Regions from separate parts of the Buttiauxella sp. BIGb0552 genome, predicted to be linked through region 3. Evidence: predicted binding sites of a transcription regulator. Region 3 holds the regulator's gene; each other region holds the start of a gene.

Region 1 (7,398 bases), on a different contig from region 3:
GCGGCGATCGAGGGTTTTATACAGTGCAATTGGCACTGCCGCGCGTTCAATCATACGCAAGCAGAGATCGAAAATAATATCTTGTTTCTCTTTTCCGGCTTCAACATCAACCAGCCATAATTCAGTTATCGGCAATTCTTCGTAACGTTTAATAAAACCTTCGAGTAATTCAGGGGTATAGCTGCTACCACCACCGATTGTGACGACTTTCAATTTTTTACTCATGAGGACTCCGGTACAAGTTTATTGCACTGTAAATTAAGACAGCGATATAGATGTATTATTGAAGGTTATATGCCGCACTAATAATATGGGGTATATTGACCAACCTTCACTAATACATTCACAATGGAAATGAATAATGACTATTTAATGCTGTATAACTGCTTCCGATAATGCTGCGGTGTAAATGACGTTAACTTCTTAAAGTTTTTAATAAACATACTGGCACTACTATAACCTGACTCGAAAGCAATGTCGGTGACAGAATAGTTGGTAATTTCCAGTTGCTTCTTAGCAAAATCAATTCTTATCTCATTAATAATTTGCATCGGTGTTTTGCCATAGTGGCGCTGTGTAGCACGGGTTAAGTACTCCTGTGACTTACCGGACAACTCCACCATATTCACTAATGCTTTATCGCCAAACATCAACTTGCCATGCATCTGCTCAACAGCATTTTTCAGCCAGCCAGGAATATCACCGCCGGACTCAGATTCTTTATGATGGCGCAGACGGTTCACAATATAAAACGTCACCATTTCAAGAAACTCATTAAACTCACCCTGACGGAAGTTTAATGAAGCAGTCACAGATTCAATATAAGTCAAAAATTCATTCTTAATTTGATAAACCTGTGACGCAATAAAATATGCTGGGAATAACGGTAAATAATGTTGTTCAAAAAAAGCCTTGCTAATACCAACATTCAAAATTCGGGTCGCACCAAAATCATAAAAACTTTGATGATAAGAGCCGAGTGGAATGAAAACAAAACTCCCTCTTTCCAGCAGCACACGTTTACCGTTGATTTCCTGATAATAACGCCCTGTCAGCACTACCGTAAATTCGTAATAATCATGCTGGTGCAGCCCGGAGACACTTTCGACTTTGTTGTGGATGAACATGTGGAAATGTTGACCATCAAAAAGCTGGCTCTCGCGTGCCGTGTTGATTTCCATACTGATTACCGGTGGCTGCATAGGGACTCCAACTTATTTTATTTTTTCGTGAAGCTCAATAAGTTCTGTAACCAACTCACGCGCCAGCATAGAAGTCATCAGGTGATCCTGTGCATGAACCAGCACCAGGCTAACTTTAGTTTTGCCTTCGCCCTGGTCACCTTCAATCAATTTGGTTTGCACCAGGTGCGCTGCATTCAGTGCTTCACGAGACTGCGCCATCAACTCCCTGGCTTTTTCAAAATCACCTGTTTTCGCGATTTTCAGTGCGCCGTATGCAAGGCTGCGAGCCTGACCTGAGTTAATGATTAAACCCATCACCACTTCTTCAAGATCGTCGGTATCCACTTCGTTATCGACTGCGCTATCCAAATCAAACATTTCAATCTCCCGGTATATTTAAAGTGGTTGGGGATAGGGGGCCATCCCCAACCAAAACTACTACCCTTCAGAGTTCAAGCCGCATGTGCGTTGGCTTCCTGCCGCTCGAATTATTTTGGGTACAAAAATTAAGATTAGAATTTCAGTGCGTTAGCAATATCTTCTTCGCTTTCTTCTTCTTCGATTACAGCCTGTGCTTTGTTAGACAGGATAACGAACGGTATGTAGACACATGTCGCGACACCTAAGTTGAACAGCGCAACTAACAATGCTGCGATACTACCGTTACTGTTGAAGAAGGCGCCCAGACCGGTAGGCATCGTCCATGGAGCAAGGTTGGTAACCGGTGGAATAATTCCCAGAGAGTAAGCCGCAAGTGTGATAGCTGCCAGAATCGGCTGAACCAGCACAAACGGGATGAACATAACTGGGTTCATGATGATTGGCAGACCGAACAGGATTGGTTCATTAATCTGGAAGATGCCTGACGGCAGTGCCAGTTTCGCAACCTGACGGTGGTCGGCGCGACGTGAAACCATGAAGATTGCGATAATTAAGCCCAGTGTCGCACCAGAACCACCCAACAGGATGTAGGAGTCGAGCATTGGTTTCGCCCAGAAGTGGAACTGTTTACCTGCATCAATCGCAGCCTGAACTGAACCATACTGGTTGTAGAGAGCGATGTTTTCCAACGCCCATGGGGTCATGATGCCGTTGTCCAGCGCGGTAAGCGCCAGCGAACCATGCACACCGAAGAACCACAGCAGGGAGTTGAAGATAACATACGCCCAGCCCACTACCGCACCCATCGAAGCCAGCGGCGTAGAGATGGAATCCATAATGATCTGGTGGAAGTTGCTACCATGATTCGCCAGCACCCAGGAAATAATCCCGAAAATAGACAGAATCAGGAAACCTGGAATTAACGCAGAGAATGAACGTGATACCGAAGTTGGCACACTATCTGGCAAAGTAATTACCCAGTTTCGGCGGATAACAAAAGTAAATAGCTCCGCGACAACCAGACCAATAACAATACCGGAAATAATATTCTGACCACCTAACCAGTTAGCGCCCACTGCATAAGCTTCACCTACGCTATAGGGTGTAACGGTCATAAATGCGGCAACGGATAATAAACCGGCCGCAAGAGGGTCAACTTTACGTTCCTCAGCAAGCGCCATACCAATGAAAAAAGGAGCCATTAGCGACATAATACCTAACGTACCGTTATATACGTTGCCGCCAATGGCTTTTAACCCATTAAGGGTTTCAATGGTTGAGGGATCTAAACGAATACCTAAAGAATAAAAAAATGAACCAGCGCCAAAACTCAGAAATACGTTATTGATTAATACAAACATGGCCCCGGCAAGGGTCAATGGCATTAATTTGATGAAACCATTTTTAATTGCGTTGACGTGCGGTTGCTTCCCAATTTTCACTGCGAAAGGAAGCAATATCTTTTCAAGTGAATCAATGACTTTACTCATTTGGAATTTCCTTTATTGCCGCAAGATTCTTGCGGCCAGGTTGTGTAAGGTCGTTCTTTGACGGAAAAATAAAACAAAATAAAAAATTAGTTGCTTGCTGCTTTCTTGATCGATGCGACTGCTGCTTTCAGCACGCCTAACCCATCAATTTTGCCGTACATTGCTGAATCAATAACTTCTACCGGTTTACCGGGTAATACTTTCTGAATTTCTGGCAGCATATAAGCGATTTGTGGTCCAAGTAATACCAGATCTGCATCCTTGCCTTTTTCAGCAGCCAGAGTTTCAGGCCAGGCTTCGATAATTACAGGCACTTCATACTTCTCTGCCTGCGCCTTCATTTTTGATACCAGCAATGAGGTGGACATCCCGGCAGAACAAAATAGGTAGATACGTCTTTTAGTCATAATAAATTCCTCACGTTGCAATAGCCTGCATGTCTGAAATCAGCACAACCCACGCCTGCAAAAGGGACTGATTGGAAAGTTCTGATTGTTTCTTGTTGAGAGAAGTATACGGCAACACGTCGGCGGGGAATAATATTGCGGAGCCCAAAATTGTCTCTCCTTGACTATCCGTTTTGATACCCTTCACATTTTGGGTAAATAATTCGCGCAAAGAAAAAAGCCCAAACAGAGTTTGGGCTTTACAATTCTTTCACACCGGAAATCAGTCGTAGGCATTCAATGCGCGCTGGCAAAGGGCCGAGCGCACACAATCTTGTTTGCCAAAGCGGACCACACCTACCATTTCATCTTCTTCAAAACGTTCCAGAGCATCACTCAGGCCGGACTTAACACCCCGTGGCAAATCGCATTGCGTGATATCGCCATTGACGATGACCGTCACGTTTTCCCCAAGGCGCGTTAAGAACATTTTCATTTGCGCTGCGGTGACATTCTGCGCCTCATCAAGAATAACCACCGCATTTTCGAAGGTACGTCCACGCATATAGGCGAACGGCGCAATCTCTACTTTGCCAATTTCGGGACGCAGGCAGTACTGCATAAAAGACGACCCTAAACGTCGCACCAGGATGTCATACACCGGGCGGAAATAAGGAGCGAATTTTTCCGAAATATCCCCGGGTAAGAAACCGAGATCTTCATCAGCTTGCAGGACCGGGCGGGTGACAATTATCCTGTCGACATCCTTATGTATCAGGGCCTCAGCGGCTTTCGCCGCACTGATATACGTTTTGCCGCACCCGGCTTCACCGGTGGCGAATATCAGCTGCTTTTTCTCGATGGCGTTAAGATAGTGCTCCTGAGCCTCATTTCGCGCCGCAATCGGTGAGTTATCACGGCAATCTCTTGCCATACCGATAGATTCAACGCCGCTCATCTGCACAAGCGTTGTGACCGATTCCTCTTCGCGTTGTTTATGGCTACGCGAATCCCGTCTCAGCACACGTTTTGCTTCGCGACGAGCTTTGATCACTGCTTTCTGTCTTCCCATGGATGGCACCTTACAGTTGGTTTCATTTCCCGCGCCACAACACAGTGCGCGATTATGTTCACTAACGGATGAGGTTTGGCTTCCTTTTAAGCCATGAACTGCCGGTTGAGAGGATGCACCAGTTAGACGAATTACGCCGCTTAGCGCATCGTTAATACATTGATTGGTTGTGGATTCAGGGTTTTTAGCGGTGAAGATAGCGAAGCCGGAGGAGATGCCTCCGCGCTGATTTGTGCGGGTAAGATGTTTGTTCAATCGGCCAGTACAGGACCCTACCATTCGCGATCTCCATTGTGATTAAGATTCACAGCCGGGAACTACCGCTCGTGCTTTAATTACATCAAAAATTATCTAAATTGCAACTTTTATTTTACTTTAAATCAACATTCGCGTTTCGTCATGCGCTTATCAAATTTATGACATAAAAATATTACACTTTTATATCAATGGGGTAGTCATATAGAAATTGAATGAATACCTGGCAGGCAAATAGTTAGCAAATGAAAAATTAGCAGGGGAAGAATTGTAGGAAAAAACGTGCTTCAAGTAAGCGTACAACGCCCCCTCTCTCAGATAGTCAGAAGAGAAAGTTAAGCATCTCCTTCTCATGTAGAAGAAGGAGATGCTTAGGATGAAATGATTTCGAGATTACAGAATTAAGCTTCCAGAAGCCCTTGCCCTAAATAGTGCTGCTTATCCACAACACCCGGCAATACAAAGAAGTACCCACCGCCAATTGGCTTCACGTACTCCTCCAGCGCTTCGCCGTTAAGACGTTGCTGCACAGCCAAAAAGCCCTTCTCAAGGTCATGCTGGAAGCAGACAAATAACAATCCCATATCCAGTTGCCCAGACTTTGATACACCCAGTGAATAGCTGTAACCACGGCGCATCATCAGGTTGGACTGCGTCTCTTTAGTGCGCGGGTTCGCCAGACGAATATGAGCATCCAGCGCAATCATATTACCGTCAGGGTCGGCTGCGTAATCGGGCTCGTCGTGCTCATTCTTCATGCCAAGCGGGGCACCACTGTGTTTATCGCGGCCAAAAATAGTCTGCTGCTCTTTTAGCGGCGTTCGATCCCAGGACTCAACATGGAACTGAATAATACGCACGGCCTTATAGCTGCCACCTACCGCCCATGCTGGTTCTTGCTGATCTGCCGTCACCCACACCACATCATTCATCAGCGGTTTATCTTCGCTGTTAGGGTTCGCCGTACCGTCTTTAAACCCTAACAAATTGATAGGCGTCTCTTTGCCGCGTGAACGCGCTGCATGGTTGGAGATAAACCCTTCGCGCTTCCAACGCACGCTTAGCAAATCCGGCGTGTGTTTGATGATATCTCGTAAGGCATGGATAACCGTATCCGCAGTATTCGCGCAAATCTGGAGAAGCAAATCACCATGACACAAGCTGGCATCCAACGAGTCATTAGCGAAGCGCTCCATCTTTTGCAGCTTTTTCGGCATCTGCCCTTTCAGCCCAAAGCGCTCATCAAACAACGATGTTCCCGCAGAGAGGGTGAAAGTCAGGTTATCCGGGTAAATCTGCGCACCAAGAATCCCTGAGTCCATCGGTGGCATCCGTGGATTAGGGGTATCCGGAGCAGGGCCACCTGTAGTGAGGAAATCGAAACGCGCAGACAGCAACTTGAATAAACGCTCAAGGTCAGCTTTATCACTGGCCAACACATCAAATGCAACCAACATCATGGCCGCTTGCTGTGGCGTCAGTACACCTGCCTGATGTTCACCGTAAAACGGTTGTTTTTCCATGCGCGCATCTGGTGGTAACGTGCCAGGAGAAGTCTCTTGTTTCGCCGCATGTGCCACTGGGCATCCGCCCACAACGGCAAGGGCGCCACCGAGCGCGCCCAAACCTTTCAGTAAGCGGCGGCGAGCCGGAATATGCCCGCCGTTTTTATTTTTATCTTCCATAAAAACTAGTCCAGACCTAGTACGCCACGCAGTTGTGACAAGTCTTCTGCCAGCGCCGTTACCGGCCCTTTCAGCGCATTGCGGTCTGCATCGGTCAGTTTGTCGTAAGTCTCGAAGCCGTCTTTAGTTCGGTATTTAGCAAGAATGGTGTCCACTTTCTTGAAGTTGGCATCCACTTTTGCCAGCAATGGCGCATTGTCTTTAGTCAGCAACGGGCGCAGCAAGTTAACAATTTTCTGTGCGCCATCAACGTTTGCCTGGAAGTCCCACAGGTCAGTGTGGCTGTAGCGATCTTCTTCACCACTGATTTTACTGGCCGCGACTTCTTCAATCAGGCCCGCAGCACCGCCGACAACTTTGCTTGGCGGGAATGCCAGCTCAGAAATACGTGTTTGCAGATCCAGCACGTCGCTGTTGAGCTGATCGGCATATTTTTCCATGCCTTTAGTGGAGTTGTCACCAAACAGCGCTTTTTCCAGACGGTGGAAACCAGTGAATTTTGGATCATTGGCTTTCTGCTCGTAATCATCTTCGCGGGCATCAATGCTGCCGTCGAGATCAGAGAACAGTTCAGCAATAGGTTCGATACGCTCGTAATGCTGGCGAGTTGGCGCATACAGAGATTTGGCTTTTTCGATATCGCCGGCTTTCACTGCGTCAGTAAAGGCTTTTGTACCTTTAACCAACTCTGCAACTTCCGCAGTCACATAAGCTTTGTATTCGGTGATTGGTCCGGCCAATGCCATCAGGTCGTTTTTCGGTGCAGTCTGATCGCCCGCCGCTTTAACGATAAGCTTGCCCTTAGGGTTGCTTAGCAAGCCACAGGTCATGTCGTATTCACCCGCTTGCAGGTTAGCCGTCATTTTCTGTGAGAAACCAGGTGCAATGTTCTCACGCTCTTCAACTACCATCACCCCTTTCAGAATTTCCCACTCCAGCGCTTTT
Region 2 (7,398 bases), on a different contig from region 3:
GGAATTGCAGAAAGAAATCGCAATCATCCTGCAGCGCGAAATTAAAGACCCGCGTCTGGGCATGATGACCACCGTTTCTGGTGTCGAAGTGTCACGCGATCTGGCTTATGCAAAAGTGTTTGTAACCTTCCTGAACGATAAAGACGAACAAGCAGTGAAAGAAGGCATCAAGGTTTTACAGGATGCTTCTGGCTACATTCGTTCTTTGCTGGGCAAAGCAATGCGCCTGCGTATCGTGCCTGAACTGACTTTCTTCTACGATAACTCGTTGGTTGAAGGTATGCGCATGTCGAATCTGGTTTCTAACGTCATCAGAAACGATGATGAGCGCCGTGTAAACGATACGGATGACAGCAAGGAGGATTAATGAGTCGTCCTCGTCGTCGTGGTCGTGATATCCACGGAGTACTGTTGTTAGATAAACCTCAGGGTTTATCTTCGAACGACGCGTTGCAGAAAGTGAAGCGTATTTATAACGCTAACCGTGCCGGTCATACCGGAGCGCTTGACCCGCTTGCAACCGGAATGCTACCGATTTGCCTCGGAGAGGCGACAAAATTCTCGCGTTATCTACTTGATTCCGACAAGCGTTACCGTGTTATTGCCCGCCTTGGGCAACGCACTGATACTTCTGATGCTGATGGCACAGTCGTTCAGGAGCGTCCGGTAACCTTTACCGAACAAGAGCTGGCGCAAGCGTTAGATAGCTTTCGTGGTGAAACACAGCAAGTTCCATCGATGTACTCCGCACTGAAATATCAAGGCAAGCCACTTTATGAGTATGCGCGCCAGGGTATCGAAGTGCCGCGTGAAGCACGGTCTATCACGGTTTACGAACTTCTGTTTATTCGCCATGAAGGCAATGAACTTGAGTTGGAAATTCACTGTTCTAAGGGAACGTACATCCGGACCATCACCGATGATTTAGGTGAAAAACTCGGTTGTGGTGCCCATGTGACTTTCCTGCGTCGCCTTGCAGTGAGCAAGTATCCTGTCGAACGTATGGTAACGCTTGAGCAATTGCATGCATTGGTTGAGCAAGCACAAGCGCAAGAAATTGAGCCATCGGTGCTGTTAGATCCATTATTGATGCCAATGGATAGTCCGGCTTCAGACTTCCCAATCGTGAATTTATTACCTGCTGTTGCGGGTTACTTCAAGAATGGGCAGCCAGTGCAAGTGGCGGGTAGCCCGGCAGAAGGGCTAGTCCGCGTCACCGAAGGTGATGAAGGCAAATTTATCGGCATGGCCGAAATTGATGATGATGGACGCGTAGCGCCTCGTCGTCTGGTTGTTGAGTATCCGCTCTGACACCTGGAGTTGCCTTGCGATAAGAGGTGGCTACAGGTAAAATGGCGCGGCTTAACTTTCATACCTTTGTTTAACATTGTTGTGAAAGTGCACTGGAGTTGCTGAATTAGAGATCGGCACTCTATCTTTTTATCTATAATTTTGGAGTTTAAAATGTCTCTAAGCGTTGAAGCTAAAGCAAAAATCGTTTCCGAGTTTGGTCGTGGTTCTAACGACAGCGGTTCTACCGAAGTTCAGGTTGCACTGCTGACTGCTCAGATCAACCACCTGCAGGGTCACTTCTCTGAGCACAAAAAAGATCACCACAGCCGTCGTGGTCTGCTGCGTATGGTTTCTCAGCGTCGTAAACTGCTCGACTACCTGAAGCGTAAAGATGTAGCACGTTACACCAGCCTGATCGAGCGTCTGGGTCTGCGTCGCTAAGTCTTGCGAGTTTCAGAAAAAGGGGCCTTTTAAGGCCCCTTTTTTCAACCAGATGGCAGCAATTCTATGGAAACTAATGTATTGTTGCAGTGTGTGATCTTTGTTGCAGAGGTTCGCGCGGCTAATGAGAGGCTTTATCCGCATGGGCGGGTTAGGGTTGTCATTAGTCGCGAGGATGCGATAGAGATCGGGTTAAACGGAGCAAGTGCAATCACCTGCTACCAAAGATTATTAAGGATATTATTTTGCTAACTCCGATTGTCCGTAAATTTCAATACGGTCAGCATACGGTCACAATAGAGACCGGTATGATGGCTCGCCAGGCTACCGCAGCAGTAATGGTCAGCATGGACGACACCGCTGTATTCGTGACCGTAGTCGGTCAGAAAAAAGCGAAAGCAGGCCAGGATTTCTTCCCTCTGACTGTTAACTATCAGGAGCGTACTTACGCTGCTGGTCGTATCCCGGGTAGCTTCTTCCGTCGTGAAGGCCGTCCAAGCGAAGGTGAAACACTGATCGCGCGTCTGATTGACCGTCCAGTGCGTCCGCTGTTCCCGGAAGGTTTCGTGAACGAAGTTCAGGTTATCGCGACCGTTGTTTCCGTGAACCCACAAGTTCACCCAGATATCGTTGCAATGATTGGTGCTTCTGCCGCTCTGAGCCTGTCTGGTATTCCGTTCAACGGCCCAATTGGCTCTGCACGTGTTGGTTATATCAATGACCAGTATGTTCTGAACCCAACTGCTGATGAACTGAAAACCAGCAAACTGGACCTGGTTGTTGCCGGTACCGAAGGTGCTGTGCTGATGGTTGAATCCGAAGCTGAGCTGCTGAGCGAAGACCAGATGCTGGGCGCGGTTGTATTTGGCCACGAACAACAGCAAATTGTTATCCAGAACATCAACTCTCTGGTTGCTGAAGCTGGCAAACCACGTTGGGACTGGCAGCCAGAAGCGGCTAACGAAGCGCTGAATGCACGCGTTGCTGCACTTGCTGAATCCCGTCTGAGCGATGCTTACCGTATTACTGATAAGCAAGAGCGTTACGCACAAGTCGACATCATCAAATCTGACGTTATCGCTGCATTGTCAGCTGAAGACGATTCAATTGATGCTGGCGAAGTAAGCGACATTCTGCACGCTATCGAGAAAAATGTTGTTCGTAGCCGTATTCTGGCTGGCGAGCTGCGTATCGATGGCCGCGAAAAAGACATGATCCGTGGTCTGGATGTGCGTACTGGCGTTCTGCCACGTACTCACGGTTCTGCACTGTTCACCCGTGGTGAAACTCAGGCGCTGGTTACAGCAACTCTGGGTACCGCACGTGATGCACAGAACCTGGATGAGTTGATGGGCGAACGTACCGACAACTTCCTGTTCCACTACAACTTCCCTCCGTACTCCGTAGGCGAAACCGGCATGGTCGGTTCACCGAAGCGTCGTGAGATTGGTCATGGTCGTCTGGCTAAGCGTGGCGTACTGGCTGTTATGCCAGAAGCTGACCGCTTCCCGTACACCGTGCGTGTAGTGTCAGAAATTACTGAATCTAACGGTTCTTCTTCCATGGCTTCCGTATGTGGTGCTTCTCTGGCTCTGATGGATGCAGGCGTGCCAATCAAAGCCGCTGTAGCCGGTATTGCGATGGGTCTGGTTAAAGAAGGCGAGAACTTTGTTGTTCTGTCTGACATTCTGGGTGACGAAGATCACCTGGGCGACATGGACTTTAAAGTTGCTGGTAGCCGTGAAGGTATCTCTGCACTGCAGATGGATATCAAAATCGAAGGCATCACCCGCGAAATCATGCAGGTGGCTCTGAACCAGGCTAAAGGTGCGCGTCTGCATATCCTTGGCGTGATGGAACAGGCTATCAACGCTCCGCGTGGCGATATCTCTCAGTTCGCTCCACGTATTCACACAATCAAAATCAACCCAGACAAGATCAAAGACGTGATCGGTAAGGGTGGTTCTGTGATTCGTGCGCTGACCGAAGAAACCGGTACAACTATCGAAATCGAAGATGACGGCACCGTGAAAATCGCGGCGACCGATGGCGAGAAAGCGAAGTTTGCTATTCGTCGTATCGAAGAGATCACTGCTGAAATCGAAGTCGGCCGTATCTACCAGGGTAAAGTTACTCGTATCGTAGATTTCGGTGCATTCGTTGCTATCGGCGGCGGCAAAGAAGGTCTGGTGCACATTTCTCAAATCGCTGACAAGCGCGTAGAGAAAGTGACTGACTACCTGCAGATGGGTCAAGAAGTTCCAGTTAAAGTACTGGAAGTTGACCGCCAGGGCCGTGTTCGTCTGAGCATCAAAGAAGCAACTGAGCAGTCCCCAGCGGAAAGCGCAGCACCAGCTGCACCAGAAGCTGAGTAAGCTATACCGATTAAGCTCTCCATGGCGACATGGAGAGCTATTTATTACGGGGCAGGGAGTCTCGTTTTAGAGCCGGCGGACAGGACGTCATCCATATGTTGTCTTCGGGAGTGGGAAATGAAGCCTTTTTTGCGCTGGTGTTTCGTTGCGACAGCTCTCGCGCTGGCAGGATGCAGCAACTCCTCCTGGCGTGAACGTGAAGTCCTGGCGGTGCCATTGCAGCCGACTTTGCAGCAAGAAGTCATTCTTGCACGCATGGAACAGATACTTGCCAGCCGGGCTTTAACCGATGATGAGCGCGCGCAGCTTTTATATGAGCGCGGAGTGTTGTATGATAGCCTTGGCTTGCGGGCTCTAGCGCGAAATGATTTTTCACAAGCGTTGGCAATCCGCCCCGATATGCCTGAAGTATTCAATTACTTAGGTATATATTTAACGCAGGCAGGCAATTTTGATGCTGCCTATGAAGCGTTTGATTCTGTACTTGAGCTTGATCCAACTTACAACTATGCGCATTTAAATCGCGGTATCGCCCTCTACTACGGTGGTCGTTATCGTTTAGCGCAAGATGATCTGCTAGCGTTTTATCAAGACGATCCCAATGATCCTTTCCGTAGTCTGTGGCTCTATATTGCTGAAAGCAATTTAGATGCAAAGCAGGCTAAAGTGGCGTTACAACAGCGCCTCGATAAATCGGACAAAGAGCAATGGGGATGGAACATTGTCGAGTTCTACCTGGGGAACATTAACGAAAAAACGTTAATGGAACGCCTCGAGGCGGACGCAACGGATAACACCTCGCTCGCTGAGCATCTCAGTGAAACCAACTTCTATTTAGGTAAGTACTACCTAAGTCTGGGGGAAAAGGACAGCGCCACGGCACTGTTCAAGTTAGCGGTCGCTAACAACGTACACAACTACGTTGAGCATCGTTATGCATTGTTGGAATTAGCGCTCTTGGGCCAGGAGCAAGATGACCTGGCAGAATCGGACCAGCAATAGCTGACGAACATCGATCAGCCCATAAACTTTTTTATTAAAGTCATCACCTTAACGGGTGAGGGCGTTTTTGTTCGTTAATCAACCAAATTTGAGCCGGTTCACACTTTTCAATGAAAATTGCAGGTCAATTTCACGATGAGTTATGTAGACTGGCCGCCATCTACGAGGCACGTGTACTACATGACTGACATCATCGAGACTACTACTATCGAAACTACTTTTTCTGATCTGGGTCTTAACGACTCCATCCTTAAAGCCCTGAACGATCTGGGTTACGAAAAACCATCTCCAATCCAGGCTGAGTGTATCCCACAGCTACTGGCTGGCCGCGATGTACTGGGTATGGCCCAGACTGGTAGCGGCAAAACTGCAGCGTTCTCTTTACCGCTGCTGCACAACCTTGATCCAGAGCTGAAAGCACCACAAATCCTGGTGCTGGCACCGACCCGCGAACTGGCGGTTCAGGTTGCTGAAGCCATGACGGATTTCTCTAAACATATGCATGGCGTAAACGTTGTTGCCCTTTACGGTGGCCAGCGTTATGACGTGCAGCTGCGCGCCCTGCGTCAGGGACCACAAATTGTTGTTGGTACCCCAGGTCGTCTGCTGGACCACTTAAAACGCGGTACGCTGAACCTGTCCAGCCTGAAAGGTCTGGTACTGGACGAAGCTGACGAAATGTTGCGTATGGGCTTCATCGAAGACGTTGAAACCATCATGGCTCAGATCCCAGAAGGTCATCAGACCGCTCTGTTCTCTGCAACTATGCCAGAAGCGATTCGTCGTATTACCCGTCGTTTCATGAAAGATCCGCAGGAAGTACGCATTCAATCTAGCGTTACTACTCGCCCGGACATCAGCCAGAGCTACTGGACTGTGCACGGCATGCGTAAGAATGAAGCACTGGTTCGTTTCCTTGAGTCTGAAGATTTTGATGCGGCGATCATTTTCGTACGTACCAAAAACGCAACTCTGGAAGTGGCAGAAGCGCTGGAACAGAGCGGCTACAACAGTGCTGCACTGAACGGTGACATGAACCAGGCGCTGCGTGAGCAAACTCTGGAGCGTCTGAAAGACGGTCGTCTGGACATCCTGATTGCAACCGACGTTGCAGCTCGTGGCCTGGACGTTGAGCGTATCAGCCTGGTTGTTAACTACGACATCCCGATGGACTCCGAGTCTTACGTTCACCGTATCGGCCGTACAGGTCGTGCTGGTCGTGCTGGTCGTGCTCTGCTGTTCGTTGAGAACCGTGAGCGTCGTCTGCTGCGTAACATCGAACGCACCATGAAGCTGACTATTCCTGAAGTTGAACTGCCAAACCGCGATCTGCTGAGTGAGCGTCGTCTGGCTAAGTTTGCAGCTAAAGTTCAGCAGCAACTGGAAAGCAGCGATCTGGATCTTTACCGTGGTCTGCTTGCAAAAATCCAACCTTCTGCTGAATCAGAAGAAGCGCTGGATATGGAAACACTGGCTGCAGCACTGCTGAAAATGGCACAGGGCGAACGTCCTCTGATCCTGCCACCAGATGCACCAATGCGTCCACGTCGTGAATTCCGTGAGCGCGATGAGCGTTTCGAACGTTCAGACCGTGCACCACGTGGCGATCGTCCAGATCGTGCACCGCGCGGTGACCGTCCAGAGCGTTCAGATCGTCCACAGCGTGATGGTGATGCACCACGTCGCGAACGTCGTGATGTTGGCGATATGGAACTGTACCGCATTGAAGTTGGCCGTGATGATGGTGTTGAAGTTCGTCATATCGTTGGCGCTATCGCTAACGAAGGTGATATCAGCAGCCGTTACATCGGTAACATCAAACTGTTCGGTACTCACTCTACTATCGAACTGCCAAAAGGCATGCCGGGCGAAATCCTGCAGCACTTTACCCGTACTCGTATTCTGAACAAACCAATGAATATGCAGCTGATGGGTGATGCTCAGCCTCGTACTGACCGTGGCGGCGAACGTCGTGGCGGCGGTGCAGCAGCAGGTGCTGGTCGTGGTTTCGGTGGTGGTGAGCGTCGTGAAGGCGGTCGCGGTCCACGTCGTGATGGCCCAGCAGGTGCTGGTGCACCACGTAGTTTCAGCGGCGAACGTCGTGAAGGCGGTCGTGGCCCACGTCGTGAAGACGGTGCAGCTCCTGCTCGTCGTCGTACCACAGAAGCATAATCACAGAAGTTTATGCCTGCTGTTTACCAGCAGGCAGTGATAAAAATCCTGGTTAACGCAACCGGGATTTTTTTTATCCAAATTGTACTCATGTACTGGTACAATGTAGCGCAGC
Region 3 (7,398 bases):
GTGAAGCGCGCGAAAGCGAATAGAATAGCGCGGTTCTTTTTTACCCTGGAGCCGCGATGCTACTGCTTATCGACAATTACGACTCATTTACCTGGAACCTTTATCAATACTTTTGTGAATTAGGCGCAGAAGTGGTGGTGAAACGTAACGATGAGCTGACTCTTTCTGATATCAGTGCCCTGGCACCAGAAAAACTGGTCATCTCTCCTGGCCCTTGCACCCCCACCGAAGCCGGGATTTCACTTGCGGCGATTACTCATTTTGCCGGGCAGTTACCGATTCTCGGTGTCTGTCTTGGTCACCAGGCGATTGCTCAGGCGTTTGGTGCGAAGATTGTTCGCGCTGAAAAAGTGATGCATGGCAAAACATCAGCCATTACGCATAAGAATTCTGGCGTCTTCAATGGTCTGAACAATCCTCTCACTGTCACGCGTTATCACTCTTTGGTTATCGCTCCTGCCACGTTGCCTGCGTGCTTTGAAGTCACAGCATGGACTGATAAACAAGAAATTATGGGTATTCGCCATCGTGAGTTTGACCTGGAAGGTGTGCAGTTTCACCCGGAAAGCATTCTCAGCGAGCAGGGGCACCAGCTGTTAGCCAATTTCCTTAATCGTTGATTTTATATTGCCAGGTAATGATTTTTTATGCATATTTCATGATTATATTTTCATAATATCTTTCATGCGTTTTTATGCGTAAAAAGGGGATGGGCAATAAATGGCAACTGAACAATCAGCAATTACCCGCGCAACTTTCGATGAAGTTATTTTGCCGATTTATGCACCGGCAGAGTTTATCCCAGTAAAAGGCAAAGGTAGCCGCGTATGGGATCAACAAGGGAAAGAATATGTGGATTTCGCAGGTGGGATTGCTGTTACTGCGCTAGGTCACTGCCATCCAGCTTTAGTTGAAGCGCTAAAAAGCCAGGGTGAAACGCTATGGCATACCAGTAATGTTTTCACCAATGAGCCCGCTCTACGACTTGGCCGCAAGCTGATTGACGCCACTTTTGCTGAACGCGTGCTGTTTATGAACTCTGGCACCGAAGCGAATGAAACAGCCTTTAAATTGGCTCGCTACTACGCTTCGACCCGCCATAGCCCGTATAAAACAAAGATTATCGCTTTCCATAACGCCTTCCATGGTCGTTCTCTGTTTACTGTTTCAGTGGGTGGGCAACCGAAGTATTCCGATGGTTTTGGCCCGAAACCAGCTGACATCATTCATGTGCCATTTAATGATTTGCATGCGGTAAAAGCCGTGATGGACGACCATACCTGCGCGGTCGTGGTCGAACCGATTCAGGGTGAGGGTGGCGTTACGGCGGCAACGCCAGAGTTCTTGCAAGGCTTGCGTGACCTTTGTGATGAGCACAAAGCCTTATTGGTATTTGATGAAGTGCAGTGTGGTATGGGGCGCATCGGCGAGTTGTTCGCCTATATGCATTACGATGTGACGCCAGATATTTTGACCAGCGCGAAGGCTCTTGGCGGTGGCTTCCCGGTCAGCGTGATGCTGACGACTCAGGAAATTGCTTCGGCGTTTCATGTCGGTACACACGGTTCAACCTACGGCGGCAATCCTCTGGCCTGCGCAGTCGCGGGCGCGGCGTTTGATATCATCAACACGCCTGAAGTGCTGAATGGCGTCACGGAAAAACGCCAGCAATTCGTCAAGCATTTGCAACAAATCGACGAGCAGTTCGACGTGTTCAGCGATATTCGCGGCATGGGTTTATTGATTGGTGCCGAGCTAAAGCCACAATACAAAGGGCGCGCGCGTGAATTTTTGTATGCGGCAGCACAGGAAGGCGTGATGGTTTTGAACGCCGGGCCAGATGTGATGCGTTTTGCCCCGGCGTTGATTGTGGAAAGTGCCGATATCGCTGACGGTATGGCGCGCTTTGCCAAAGCCGTTGCGAAGATCGTTAACGGATAATCATCAATCTGAGCGCCGCAGGCGGCTCAGCCAGATTCCGTGATGTGGCCGTTGACGCCATGCAACCGAAGATATGGTATGCATGGTGCTGAGATGGCCCAGTATCCTCTGCAAATGCTGTTCCATCGTACTTAATGGCCCGTTTGGAAGCCCTTCTAGCGGGTCCAGAATATTCGCATCATTGGTTTCCCCAGGCCCATCATACTGAAGCCGCTGTTGGCATCGTTGCAGCGCAATTTCACATGACTGCAAATAGCGCTGGGCAAGATCTGGCGTCAACATATTGTGTTCGCGAGCCAAAGTCGTCATTGCGTTAATATGCTCGACAATAAACTGACTGTGCGTCACCCACAGTTTCATATCCGCCAGATAATGCGAATTAAACCCAGGTTCCTGCATCGCCTGGTTCAGGGAGTTAAACAGCGCGTTATGTGCCTGGTTGACCTTCATACGTTCATAAGCGAGCGGCGTTGGTTCGGGGTCATTACTAAGAATCAGGCGAATTGCATTTTGATCCCTTTCCAACGCATCGTGGGCGTTCTGGCGTAACAAGCCACTCTGCCATTGTGGCCACAGCCACACCATGCCGCCAAAGGCTATCAAGCAGCCTAGCAGGGTATCTATCAGGCGAGGGACGATATACTGCTCGGCACTTAATGTTATCAATTGCAGGGTATAAACGGCGGTCACCGTAAAGCCTATCGTCGCCCAGCCGTAGCTTTTGCGAATAAACAGATAGCTCACCAGCGTAATGACCAGCATCGCGCCCAGAGCAATGCTTTGCGGGAAGTGGAAGTGAAGCGCAATACCTGCAATGGCAAGGCCTGCAATGGTGCCCGCCGAACGGTGGAGAATACGAACTCGTGTGGCACCGTAGCCGTTTTGCGTCACGAACATTACCGTCATTAAAATCCAGTAGGGCTTGGGCAGATGTAAAAATGCACCCAACAGACTGGCTATCGTGAGCATCACACCCAATCTTGCTGCGTTGCGAAGCGCCGCTGACTTCAACGATAAATAACTTTTCAATGCCGCCCACAGTGGCAAACGGCGTTGCCGGTCTTCCATTAAATCACGGACATACAGCGGGCGTTGGGTGCGTAGCACGCGAGCGATACGGCTGAAGTGGTAATGGCAAAATTGCCCAACCGGGTTATCTGGATTCTGACGGGCGATTTTCTCAAGGGCGTCGATCTGTTTTTCCATCGTAAAACGCTGTGGATAACGATGGTAAAGAATGTCGTCAGCCAGTACGCGTAAGCGCGCCGCGATGGTCTGAGCATTCCATCTAATAACCGCTTCTGCATGGCTTTGCTCGACGAGCTTCTGAACTTCAGCTGGTTGGTGAAGGCTTACCGAGATGTGCTCTTGCAAATCCAGTGCTACCTGGAATGCACGTAGCAAACGCTTGTAGCCGTTTTGCTGGTTTGCCGCCAGCATATGAAGCTGTTGGTAGCATTGGGTAATGAGATCCACCGCTTTTTGCTGACGAGCCAGCAGAGGAGGGAGCGCTTTTTCCGGATCGGTATGTTGAGTCAGCATGCCGTATTTTGCTTCACAGTAATCTGCCAACTGCCGATAGAGCAGGCTCAATGATTCCCGCAGTGGCTGCTCGCGCCACATCCAGAACCAAAACCAGTTAAATACGCCGTACCAAATCGTACCGGAGACATACAGCACCATCGGTTTCCAGATCGGCATATTTCCGGCCATGCTGAGTGTAAATATGGCAGCAATGAGTGATGCGGGAAGCAGACGAGCGTGCAAGGAACTGATTTCTGCCGTGACCCCAAGCAAGAGCGCCATCACGACCAATATCACCGGCAACGGTACGGAGGTATAAAGTAATAAAAGCTGCATGATCAGACTGCTGATGGCAAAAAGGCTGCCGCCAACAATCAGACGTTTGAAGAAGCGCTTATGTGGAGTATCAAGGCCCGCAATATTGCAGCAGGCAGGAACTAACGAGAAAAGCAGGCCAGACTGGAGATCGCCGACGAGCAAACCTACTGCCACCGGAAGGCACAGCACCAGCGTTTGCCGCAGTGCGTAGTTAACTTCAGGATGGTAGATCAGCCGTCGCCACATTTGCTCGTCATACTTCAAGTTGCAGGGTTGTTGGTTGTACTCAGTCACACCAGTCACTTACTTTAGTAAGCTCCTGGGGATTCCTGAGCTTACCGCCTACCTGCAACATGAATTATTTAGAGCAAGTGAGGGAAGTGTAGAGACAAAAAAGGCGTGTTATGAAGCAACACGCCATTTTTTAGACGGAGATTAACGAGTGCCGTATACGACGATCGTTTTACCGTGAGCGGAGATCAGATTTTGATCTTCCAGCATTTTCAAGATACGACCAACAGTTTCGCGAGAGCAACCCACGATCTGACCGATTTCCTGACGGGTAATTTTAATCTGCATACCGTCTGGGTGGGTCATTGCATCAGGTTGTTTAGCCAGGTTCAGCAGCGTCTGCGCGATACGACCAGTCACATCCAGGAATGCCAGATTACCCACTTTCTCAGATGTAACTTGCAGACGGCTAGCCATTTGTGAAGACAGGCGCATCAGAATATCTGGGTTGACCTGGATCAGCTGGCGGAATTTTTTATAAGAAATTTCAGCCACTTCACAGGCACTTTTAGCACGAACCCAGGCACTACGTTCCTGACCTTCTTCGAACAGCCCTAACTCACCAATGAAATCGCCCTGATTTAGATAGGAGAGGATCATTTCCTTGCCCTCTTCATCTTTAATCAGAACAGCCACAGAGCCCTTGACGATGTAATACAGCGTCTCTGCTTTCTCACCTTGGTGAATGAGTGTGCTCTTCGATGGATACTTATGAATGTGGCAATGGGACAAGAACCATTCGAGAGTCGGGTCTGTTTGCGGTTTGCCAAGCACCATGCGCGGTTATCCTCTGTTTTATAACTGGCTACCAACGACAGGACGCTAAACATCCTGTCTGGCGTTGCAAGTAATTAGAATATTCCCCACCTTGGGGAGATGGCATGCAAGTCATTCTTGCTGCCTGTAATTAGTGATGTCCTCTGCATACATGCATTACGTCAATGTATCGATGTAGCATCTGGATTGTTTTAGCATAGCTTTTGGCAAGTGTCTCCTGTTGTCTCGTTTCAGCTTGACGCATGTCGCCTTCCGTTGCCAGATTTGCTGAATCTGCGTACTCTGAAAGGTAATTTTTCTACAGGAGTAAGCAGCATGCAGGCACGAGTGAAATGGGTTGAAGGGTTTACCTTCCTGGGCGAGTCCGCTTCAGGGCACCAGATCCTTATGGATGGCAATTCTGGTGATAAAGCACCAAGCCCAATGGAAATGGTGCTGATGTCCGTTGGCGGTTGCAGTGCAATTGACGTAGTTTCTATTTTGCAAAAAGGCCGCTACGCCGTGACCGACTGCGAAGTGAAATTGACCTCTGAGCGCCGTGAAGAGGCTCCGCGTTTGTTTACGCACATCAATCTGCATTTCATCGTGACAGGCAAAGAGCTAAAAGATGCTGCAGTTTCCCGTGCAGTAGACCTCTCTGCTGAGAAATACTGCTCTGTAGCACTGATGCTTGAAAAAGCGGTCAACGTTACTCATAGCTATGAAGTGATTGATGCTTAGTGTGTAAAACAGGGCGGTGATTAGCCGCCCTGATTAATGTTTCGCCCTTCCGCCAGTCGCTTAACGAGCGGCGTCATAATTAATTCCATTGCCAGACCCATTTTGCCGCCCGGCACCACCAAAGTATTGATGTGGGAAATAAACGACCCTTGCAGCATGGCAAGCAAATACGGGAAATCGATGTCATCCAGCCCGCGAAAATGAATCACCACAAAACTTTCATCCAGAGAAGGGATGCCGCGAGCCGCAAATGGGTTAGACGTATCAACAGTTGGGACGCGCTGGAAGTTGATATGGGTGCGGGAGAATTGCGGTGTGATGTAATTGATATAGTCGTCCATAGAACGAACCACAGAATCCATTACCGCTTCTCGGGAATGCCCGCGCTCGCTGGTATCGCGCACTAACTTTTGTATCCACTCCAGGTTCACAATCGGTACTACACCAACCAGCAAATCGACGGCCTTAGCCACATCGTGCTGTGGCGTAACTACACCGCCGTGCAAACCTTCATAAAACAAAACATCAGTGGGTTCTGGCAATGGTTGCCATGGCGTGAAGGTTCCGGGGATTTGGTTCCAGGGTACGGCTTCATCGTAAGTATGTAGATACTTGCGTGACTTACCCTGCCCGGTTCTGCCGTACTCAATGAACGTCTGTTCAAGCAAACCAAAGTCATTGGCTTCCGGGCCGAAATAGCTGATATGGCGCCCCAGGTCGCGTGCTTTACGAATAGCCATATCCATTTCAGGACGAGTGAAACGATGGAAACTGTCACCTTCGACTTCCGCTGCACGTAAATTGAGTTGCTGGAAGATTTTACGGAAGGCAAGGCTGGTTGTTGTCGTTCCCGCGCCGCTGGAACCTGTTACGGCAATAACCGGATGTTTGGCTGACATAAGGCAACAACTCCATGGGTGATAGCAAGTGTGTGTAAGTAAGGGCTGGTCCTCACCCTCAGGGAGATAGCTGGGTGAGGGTGGTTTTATTATGCAGTATAGAAGTTAAACGCTTAGCCGCGAAACTGCCCGCGAGCCATAATATTTACCGTTTCATGGAGTTCCGACCATACCAGCACAGCCTCACCACTTTGCAGCTGGCGCTTAACATCGGCCACTTTCTGCTCCAGTGAACGCTCTTGTTCACCATAATCGGTGCCTTCGCGTAATACAAAGGATTCAATCAGATTATCAAGCGTTTCGGGAGGCAGATCTTGCCAGGGAATCATCATATTACTGGTCCAAAAATTGAGACAGCCACTGCGGGATACGTTGCTCAAGCCACATTTCAGGGCGCCGTAACGTGCCACCCACAAACCCAACATGCCCGCCGTATCGCGTGAGTTGATACTCGATATTGGCAGGTAAGATAGCTTTATCGGGGATCACATGGTGATCCATAAACGGGTCATCTTTTGCGTGGATGATGAGCGTCGGCGTTTTGATTTGTGGCAGCAGCGGCATAGCGCTGCACTGGCGGTAATAATCGATAGCGTCAGCAAAGCCGTGAATTTTTGAGGTAATCAAATCGTCAAACTCGCGCAGACGACGCATTCCATTAAGCTGACGCATATCTACCGGGAGTGTGCCCGGATAGCTTCTTAACTTACGCGCGGCATTCTTCTTCAGCAGATTTAAAAGATAGTGCTGATAAACGCGTGAGAAGCCTTTTTCGATATGTGCGCTGCAATGTTCAAGCATCAGAGGGGCTGAAACCACTACACCGGCCTGAAGCGTACAATCGGCACCCTGTTTTGCCATCAGGCAGGCGAGCATGTTGCCGCCGAGAGAAAAACCGACCGCCGCCGTTGGCACTTTGCCATAACGG
Region 4 (7,398 bases), on a different contig from region 3:
CCAACGACAATCGGTGTTTTGCCCTGTTTTTTGGCAAGCTGAACAGTTGTGGAAATGGTTTCCGCACTGGTTCGGGCATGCGGGATCACTTCGACCAGCGGCATTTTATCGACCGGGCTGAAATAGTGCAGACCAATCACTTGCTCCGGACGTGCGGCATTGGCCGCAATATCAGCAATCGGCAGCGAAGAAGTGTTGGACGCGAAAATGGTATGCGGCGCAGCGTTCTGTTCAATTTCCGCGACCATCTTTTGCTTGAGAGCGAGATCTTCAAAAACCGCTTCCACAACGATGTCTCGATTGTGGAAACCGTGATAATCGGTACCACCGGAGATACGCGCCATTTCACGCTGGCGCTCAGCCGCTTTCATATGTCGACGGCGTACCTTTTTATCCAGCAAGTCCCAGCTATATTTCAACGCATGGTTAATACCATCGTTATTAATGTCTTTGATACGTACGGGCAATTTGCCTTTAGTCGCGGTGACAAAAGCAATCCCACCGCCCATCAAACCACCACCGAGCACACCCACAGCTTTAATCGGACGCGGTGGTGCATCAGCGCCGTGCTCTTTTTTAAGCTCCGTGCTAGCAAAAAATAACCCGCGTAATGCCGCAGATTGCGGACTCATCGCCAGCTCGCCAAACGCTTTCGCCTCTGATTCGTAACCGCTGAAACTCCCCTGCCCCAGACCGATTTTAATGACATCAATAATGCGCTGCGTAGCAGGGTAATTACCGCGAGTTTTTTGCTCAGTTTTCTTACTCACCATGCTGAACAATAAAGAACGCCCAAGCGGACCGGCTAAAATACGTTCACGAACCGGCAATGTGCGCGATGCCTGACGGCCTTTGCCCACCAGCTCAACTGCTGCCGTGAGCAGAATTGACTGCGGCACAACTTCATCCACCAGCCCCAGTTTCAGTGCCTGACGCGGGCGTAATTGTTTGCCGGTCAGAATCATATCGAGGGCGTGACTGACGCCAATCAAACGCGGCAGGCGCTGCGTACCGCCAGAACCCGGCAGTAGACCGAGCTGCACTTCCGGAAGCCCCAGTTTTGTTTTCTCATCATCGGTACAAATTCGCGAATGACATGCCAGCGCCAGCTCCAGCCCACCGCCGAGACACGCACCGTGAATCGCAGCGATGACCGGGATCGGCAACGCGGCAATTTCCGCCATGATTTGCTGTCCCTGGTGTGCCAGTGCCTGCGCTTCTTGTGCACTCTTGCAGCTTGCAATCATGTTTATGTCAGCACCCGCAATAAAGTTATCCGGCTTGCCAGAGATAAATATCAGCCCCTGCAATGCAGTGTTATCGCGAACCTGTTTGATGATGTTGTGCACTTGCGGGCCGAACGACGCTTTTAGCGTGTTCATCTTTTCGTCCAGCACGTCAATTGTCACCACCGCGATATTGTCGAGGCGGATATGTAAGTTGAAAGCAGAAACCTGTTCCATTATTCGGCCTCCAGAACCATTGCCGCACCCAAACCACCTGCCGCGCAGGCGGTGACCAGGCCAAATCCACCACCACGGCGGCGCAATTCATGCAAGGTTTGAGTGATCATACGCGCGCCCGTTGCAGCAAACGGATGGCCGTAAGCAATCGAGCCACCGAGTACGTTAAATTTAGAGTCGTCGACTTCGCCAGTAGCGTGAGCGCGGCCTAATACATCGCGAGCAAAACGTTCGCTGGCGAGCATTTGTAAGTTTGCCAGCGTTTGCGCGGCAAAGGCTTCGTGCATATCGAAAAGCGTCAGGTCATTGAGCGTGATGCCCGCGCGCTCAAGCGCCAGCGGAGTGGCCCACGCCGGCCCAAGCAGCATATCTTTCCAGACATCCACGGCGGTGAACGCATAGCTGCGTAAATAGCCCAATGGCTTCAGGCCCAACTCTTTGGCGCGCGATTCCGTCATCAAGATAATAGCAGCCGCACCATCGGTTAATGGCGTGCTGTTTGCCGCGGTAACTGTGCCGTGTTTACGGTCAAAAGCCGGACGTAGCTTCGCGTAATCAGCAATTGAGGAGTTTTGGCGAACGTTGTTATCTTCGTTGAAAGGCTGGCGATATGGCGGAATGAAGGCGGTCATCACTTCATCCGCCAGTTTCCCTTCCTTCCAGGCAATAGCGGCTTTAGTGTGGGAGCGATGCGCCAGCGCATCTTGTTGCTCACGCGTAATCCCGTGAGTTTTCGCCATTTGCTCGGCGGTGTCACCCATGCGTAAGCCCGTTGAATATTCTGCAACCGCAGGCGGCACCGGCAACAAATCACGCGGGCGTAAACGAGAGAATAATTTCAGGCGCTGGCCCAAAGTACGCGCCTTGTTCACATCCACCAATGTGCGGCCTAACTTTTTGCTGACGCCAATCGGCAGCACCGACGAAGAATCAGCACCGCCGGCAATACCTGCACGAATAGTGCCCGCCATTAAACTCTCAGCGACATTTGCCACTGCCTGGAAGCTGGTCGCACAGGCACGGCTAACGCTGTAGGCATCGGTATGCACACTCATTCCGGTGCCGAGGACAATCTCGCGGGCGATGTTTGGCGCTTCTGGCATCTGGACAACCTGGCCGAAAACCAGCTGTTCAATCATTTCCGGGGGAATTTCGCTGCGTGCCAGCAGTTCGCTGACCACCATATTGCCGAGATCGACAGCAGGTATGCCGTGAAACGCGGTAGCCTGGCGGGCAAATGGGGTGCGTAACCCACTGATAATAGCAATACGGTCGCCCTGACGGGTTACCAGCGGAAGTGCCTGACTCATAAAACTCCCCTGTTCTTCCCGGCGTCTATGAATCTACAGCGATGTTGCTGTAACTGCATATTTCTGGGAATAAAATTGTAAACGACCAATAGTGGTCTGACCTGATCACAGTTTTAACTAAAAAGTTACAATCAGCCAACCGGGGGACTAAAAAATTGGGAGGGGGAACACGCTTTAAGAGAGGAAAATGACGCTCTCGGGAACGAGAGCGCCAGGAAATATTAACGCAGGCCGAGCTGGAAGATCATGGTTTCAGCCTGGCAGCTGAAAGTGAAATCGATATCCAGACGAACGCCGTCAGCTTCTTCGGTGTAACGCGGAACAATCTGGCAAGGTTCTGATTCTGCGGCACGTGCTTTCTCGGTCAGCGCAGCCAGAGTTTCGTCAGCTTCAGCGCGGGTCGCGAACACGCGGCTGTATGTTGCTGTGCAGTCGGTGTTGTCGATGATAGAGCCGACATCAATACAGCAGCAAACCGGGGTTTCATCAGCAGTGTTCTTACTCATTTTATGATTTCCTCTGTATTTAAAAGGCAAAATGTTTTCAACGAATCTTGTCTATTTTACGCTCCCTGTTGAAGCGACTCCAGTCGTTAATCTTGTCAAAATCCGTAAGTGACCCAAATCACACTTAAAAATGATCTAAAACAAGATTCACCCATTTTGCTAAGTGACGAAGAACCCGATTTTGCCAGGCAGATCTCGTTTCGACGATCAAATTTGAAAATTCTTAGATACAAACTTGCAACATCCTATCTGGTCAGACCTATACTCTCGCCACTGGTCTGCTTTCTATGTAACAGAACAGACCCTACTATTCGCGCTCCTGTTACGGTATGTAACATTGTTTGTATAAAAATAAATCCATTATGAGGTTTTGGTCATGAGCCAGAAAAACCTGTTTACAAAGTCAGCCCTAGCGGTTGCAGTGGCAATTGTCTCATCGCAGGCCTACTCAGCCGGCTTTCAATTAAACGAGTTCTCTTCCTCAGGCCTAGGCCGAGCTTATTCAGGGGAAGGTGCAGTTGCGGATAATGCGGGTTCTGCAAGCCGTAACCCTGCAACTATCATGATGTTTGACCGCCCTTCCTTCTCCGGCGGTGCAGTGTTTATTGATCCTGACGTGAATATTTCTGGTAGCTCGCCGTATACCGGACGTAGCACCGGTGCCGATAACATCGCGCCAACTGCGTGGGTACCGAACCTGCACTTTGTTGCGCCAATCAATGAGCAGTTTGGTTGGGGGGCTTCAGTTACCTCAAACTACGGTCTTGCTACAGAATTTAACAATAATTATATCGCTGGTGAATATGGTGGCAAAACCGATCTGACCACCCTAAACCTGAATCTTAGCGGTGCTTATCGTTTAAATGACAACTGGAGCTTTGGTCTTGGCTTTGATGCTGTTTACGCTAAAGCAAAAATTGAGCGTTACGCAGGTGAACAAACCGCGGGTGCTGGCCTTGCCACTCCCGGAACCCAAATCTCACACATGAAAGGTGACGAGTGGGGTTATGGCTGGAACGCAGGTATTCTTTATGAAATCGATAAAGATAACCGCTACGGCTTCACCTACCGTTCCGAAGTCAAAGTTGACTTCGATGGTGATTACAAAAGTAATATTCCAGCCCAAGCGAATGCTTTCCCTGGCGCAGGTACAGCTTTCCCATGGGGTACCAGCGGCCAAACTGTTCCAGGTTCTCTGACCCTGAACTTACCTGAAATGTGGGAGTTGTCCGGTTATAACAAAGTAGCGCCGCAGTGGGCTATCCACTATAGCGTGGCTTACACCAGTTGGAGCCAGTTCCAGGAACTGAAAGCCACTGGCACCAACGGACAGACTCTGTTCTATAAAGATGAAAGCTTCAAAGATGCGTACCGTATCGCTTTAGGTACCACCTACTTTATGGATAAAAACTGGACCTTCCGTACCGGTATCGCGTTCGATGACAGCCCAGTTCCGGCAGACAAACGTTCAATCTCTATTCCGGACCAGGATCGCTTCTGGCTCAGTGCTGGTACTACCTACGCATTTAACGACGATGCTTCTGTAGACCTGGGCGTTTCCTACATGCACGGTCAGCACGTTGAGATCAAAGAAGGCCCATATACCTTCCAGTCTGAAGGCAAAGCCTGGCTGTACGGTATGAACTTTAACTACGCATTCTAATAGTTAACAGTGATAAAAAAGGCGAAACCTCGGTTTCGCCTTTTTTATATTTATTACCCACTCAATGCTTACTGCGAGTCGATATCTTTCAAGTCATCTTCAATCGCAGCAGCATTCGGATTTGCTGCTGGTGAAAGCTTGCCACCGTTAGCAATAAAGTCGTGGCTCTGGAAGTAAGCTTCACGAACCAAAATGTACGGATCGGATGACTGCTTGAGCAAACCGTCAGAATCCAGCAATTGAGCACGTGTTTCGATGCCTTCAATCGTCCATTTGCCGATAGACATCGGCCAGGTCAGCCAGGACAGCAGCGGATAGAGTGTATCGACATAATCGCCGCCATCTTCACGTAGCGTGAAACTGCCATAGAACGGCAACTGCACGTACGGGCCGTAACCGACGCCATAATGACCTAGCGTAGAACCAAAGCGGTGCGGCTCTTCACGCTGCAGTTTCGGGTTCGCCATGCCAGCAACGTCAATGAAACCACCCATACCCAGCAATGAGTTCAGGAAGAAGCGCGTGAAGTGCACCATCCCCTGATACGGATTACCCTGAATGAAGTAGTTCACCATTACGGCGGGCTCTTCCAGGTTGCTGGTGAAATTGCTAATCCCATTACGCGCGGGTTGCGGCACATAATCACGCCACACCACAGCCACCGGGCGGACAACATACGGATCCAACACATTAAAGTTGAAGTTGTACATTGAACGGTTGAACCCTTCAAATGGGTCCGAGCGCCCCTGTGGCTCTTGATCGGCAGAGCTGGCGCACCCGACTAAAAGTGTCGTGGCCAGCGCCAGTCCGGTCAGGCGGAAATTCATATGTGTCTCCCTGTTATTATTTATCTGCGCTCTCAGGTTTGGTGCTGTCCATACCAGCTTGTGCAACCTGCGCCTGCTCGATGCTTCTTTGCACCACAGCCCGACGCTGGTCATTTGCCGGTAATACATTAAGCATGACTTGCCATGCACCAATTGCCTCGCGGTAATTTTGTTGTTCGAAAGCGCTAAATGCCAGCAGGCTGAGCACGCGAACATTTGTATGGTCCGTTTTAATGAGCTCTCGCAGCAGATTCCCACCCAGTTGGTTATCTTGCAGCGAGCCACTACGGGTCAATACTTCAGCATAGCCCAGCTTTACATTACTGTTAGTGGGCGACAGTTTATACGCATGTGCAAAAGCTTGTGTAGCGGTACTTGCGTTATTCAGAACCATACCAATTCGCCCCAGCATCATCCACCCCTCAATATTGTCAGGTTCGTGCTGCAACCGGGTGCGTAACCCAAGACCGAGATCGGCCATTTCAGCCATGTTCAGCGGCTCGGCTTCTGGGTCTAATGCGCGCTGTAACAATTGCGGTGTCTGATTTGTGACATTCTGCCAGGCTCGCACCTGCTTCCAGTCAGACGTTTTCAGATAAACGCCAACACTCACTACAATTAACACCACAGCACCGGGTGCGAAAAACCAGAAGTGGGCTTTCCTGGCTGCGGTTTGCAGCTGCGCACTTTCAGGTTCATCACTAAAATGGACCCGCCGTTTGCGGCTGCGCATCACAATCACACCCGCGCCACCAAGAATAAACAGCAATGGCAGCACCCATAAGACGATAGTGGCAGGCGTCAACGGCGGTTCGTATGTCACGAAATTGCCGTAGCGCTCAACCATGTAATCAATAATCTGCTGCTTCGTTTTGCCCTGCTGCATCAACTCATAAACTTTCAGACGCATGTCAGAGGCAATCATGGCATTGGAATCCGCAATGCTGTTGTTCTGGCATTTCGGGCAACGCAATTGCTCGGTAAGCTGGCGGAACTGCTGTTCTTGCGCTTCGTCTTTGAACTGGAAAGTGTCTATTGCCGCAAACACATTAAACGAGAACAGGAATGCGATGATAATTAGCCATCCACGCTTCATGCGCCTGCCTCCTTGTTGTATTTATCCCACAGCGGTTTTAATTCCTGCAGCCAGACGCGATCGTTAAGATCGCCCGCATGGCGATAACGAATGATCCCTTTTCCGTCGATCAAAAACGTTTCTGGTGCACCATAAACGCCCAGATCTAACCCCAGCATGCCGTTGCCATCAAACAGGCTTAGCGCGTACGGGTTGCCTAATTCATTCAGCCAGGTAATCGCTTTGCGGCGGTCATCTTTATAATTCATACCCACCACACGAACGCCCTGCGCTTTCAGGCCGTTGAGATATTGATGCTCTGCACGGCAAGTTGGGCACCAGGTCGCCCAGACATTTAGCAACAAGGGTTTGCCGTCTGTCAGCACTGCCTGGTCATAAGTTTTGCCGGGGTTTTCCAGCGACTCCAGGCGAAATACCGGAACAGATTTCCCTACCAGCGCCGATTCAAGATTCGTCGGATCATCGCCCTGCGCATTGCGTGCCAGTTGCCACAGTAGCATTGCCGCCAATAACAAAAACAAAACGAGCGGGAT

The links. The regulator CRP, encoded in region 3, controls carbon source genes, mostly activating them, when cyclic AMP is high. The targets are predictions, from matches to a motif close to ATGTGANNNNNNTCACAT.
Region 1: EDF88_RS05750 (PTS sugar transporter subunit IIB) is a predicted target of CRP. The motif match lies at 3,634-3,651, and genes of this name have one in related genera.
Region 2: yrbN (protein YrbN) is a predicted target of CRP. The motif match lies at 5,198-5,215, and genes of this name have one in related genera.
Region 4: EDF88_RS13240 (YfcZ/YiiS family protein) is a predicted target of CRP. The motif match lies at 3,386-3,403, and genes of this name have one in related genera.

The regions. Positions count from the first base shown of each region.
Region 1 is NZ_SODY01000002.1:194,325-201,722, forward strand. Features, by position in the region: gene EDF88_RS05730 (6-phospho-beta-glucosidase) at 1-225, opposite strand, end outside; gene chbR (transcriptional regulator ChbR) at 366-1,202, opposite strand; gene chbA (PTS N,N'-diacetylchitobiose transporter subunit IIA) at 1,215-1,562, opposite strand; gene chbC (PTS N,N'-diacetylchitobiose transporter subunit IIC) at 1,697-3,055, opposite strand; gene EDF88_RS05750 (PTS sugar transporter subunit IIB) at 3,142-3,462, opposite strand; gene phoH (phosphate starvation-inducible protein PhoH) at 3,725-4,513, opposite strand; gene efeB (iron uptake transporter deferrochelatase/peroxidase subunit) at 5,170-6,453, opposite strand; gene efeO (iron uptake system protein EfeO) at 6,459-7,398, opposite strand, start outside.
Region 2 is NZ_SODY01000003.1:584,355-591,752, reverse strand. Features, by position in the region: gene rbfA (30S ribosome-binding factor RbfA) at 1-367, shown strand, start outside; gene truB (tRNA pseudouridine(55) synthase TruB) at 367-1,311, shown strand; gene rpsO (30S ribosomal protein S15) at 1,465-1,734, shown strand; gene pnp (polyribonucleotide nucleotidyltransferase) at 1,980-4,109, shown strand; gene nlpI (lipoprotein NlpI) at 4,227-5,111, shown strand; gene yrbN (protein YrbN) at 5,222-5,299, shown strand; gene EDF88_RS11640 (DEAD/DEAH family ATP-dependent RNA helicase) at 5,292-7,283, shown strand.
Region 3 is NZ_SODY01000005.1:13,123-20,520, reverse strand. Features, by position in the region: gene EDF88_RS15290 (putative adenosine monophosphate-protein transferase Fic) at 1-23, shown strand, start outside; gene pabA (aminodeoxychorismate synthase component 2) at 57-620, shown strand; gene EDF88_RS15280 (aspartate aminotransferase family protein) at 721-1,941, shown strand; gene EDF88_RS15275 (YccS/YhfK family putative transporter) at 1,945-4,029, opposite strand; gene crp (cAMP-activated global transcriptional regulator CRP) at 4,219-4,851, opposite strand; gene EDF88_RS15265 (OsmC family protein) at 5,167-5,571, shown strand; gene EDF88_RS15260 (phosphoribulokinase) at 5,592-6,470, opposite strand; gene EDF88_RS15255 (YheU family protein) at 6,584-6,802, opposite strand; gene EDF88_RS15250 (hydrolase) at 6,804-7,398, opposite strand, start outside.
Region 4 is NZ_SODY01000004.1:236,329-243,726, reverse strand. Features, by position in the region: gene fadJ (fatty acid oxidation complex subunit alpha FadJ) at 1-1,463, opposite strand, end outside; gene fadI (acetyl-CoA C-acyltransferase FadI) at 1,463-2,773, opposite strand; gene EDF88_RS13240 (YfcZ/YiiS family protein) at 2,995-3,279, opposite strand; gene fadL (long-chain fatty acid transporter FadL) at 3,656-4,942, shown strand; gene mlaA (phospholipid-binding lipoprotein MlaA) at 5,011-5,769, opposite strand; gene EDF88_RS13220 (cytochrome c-type biogenesis protein CcmH) at 5,786-6,865, opposite strand; gene dsbE (thiol:disulfide interchange protein DsbE) at 6,862-7,398, opposite strand, start outside.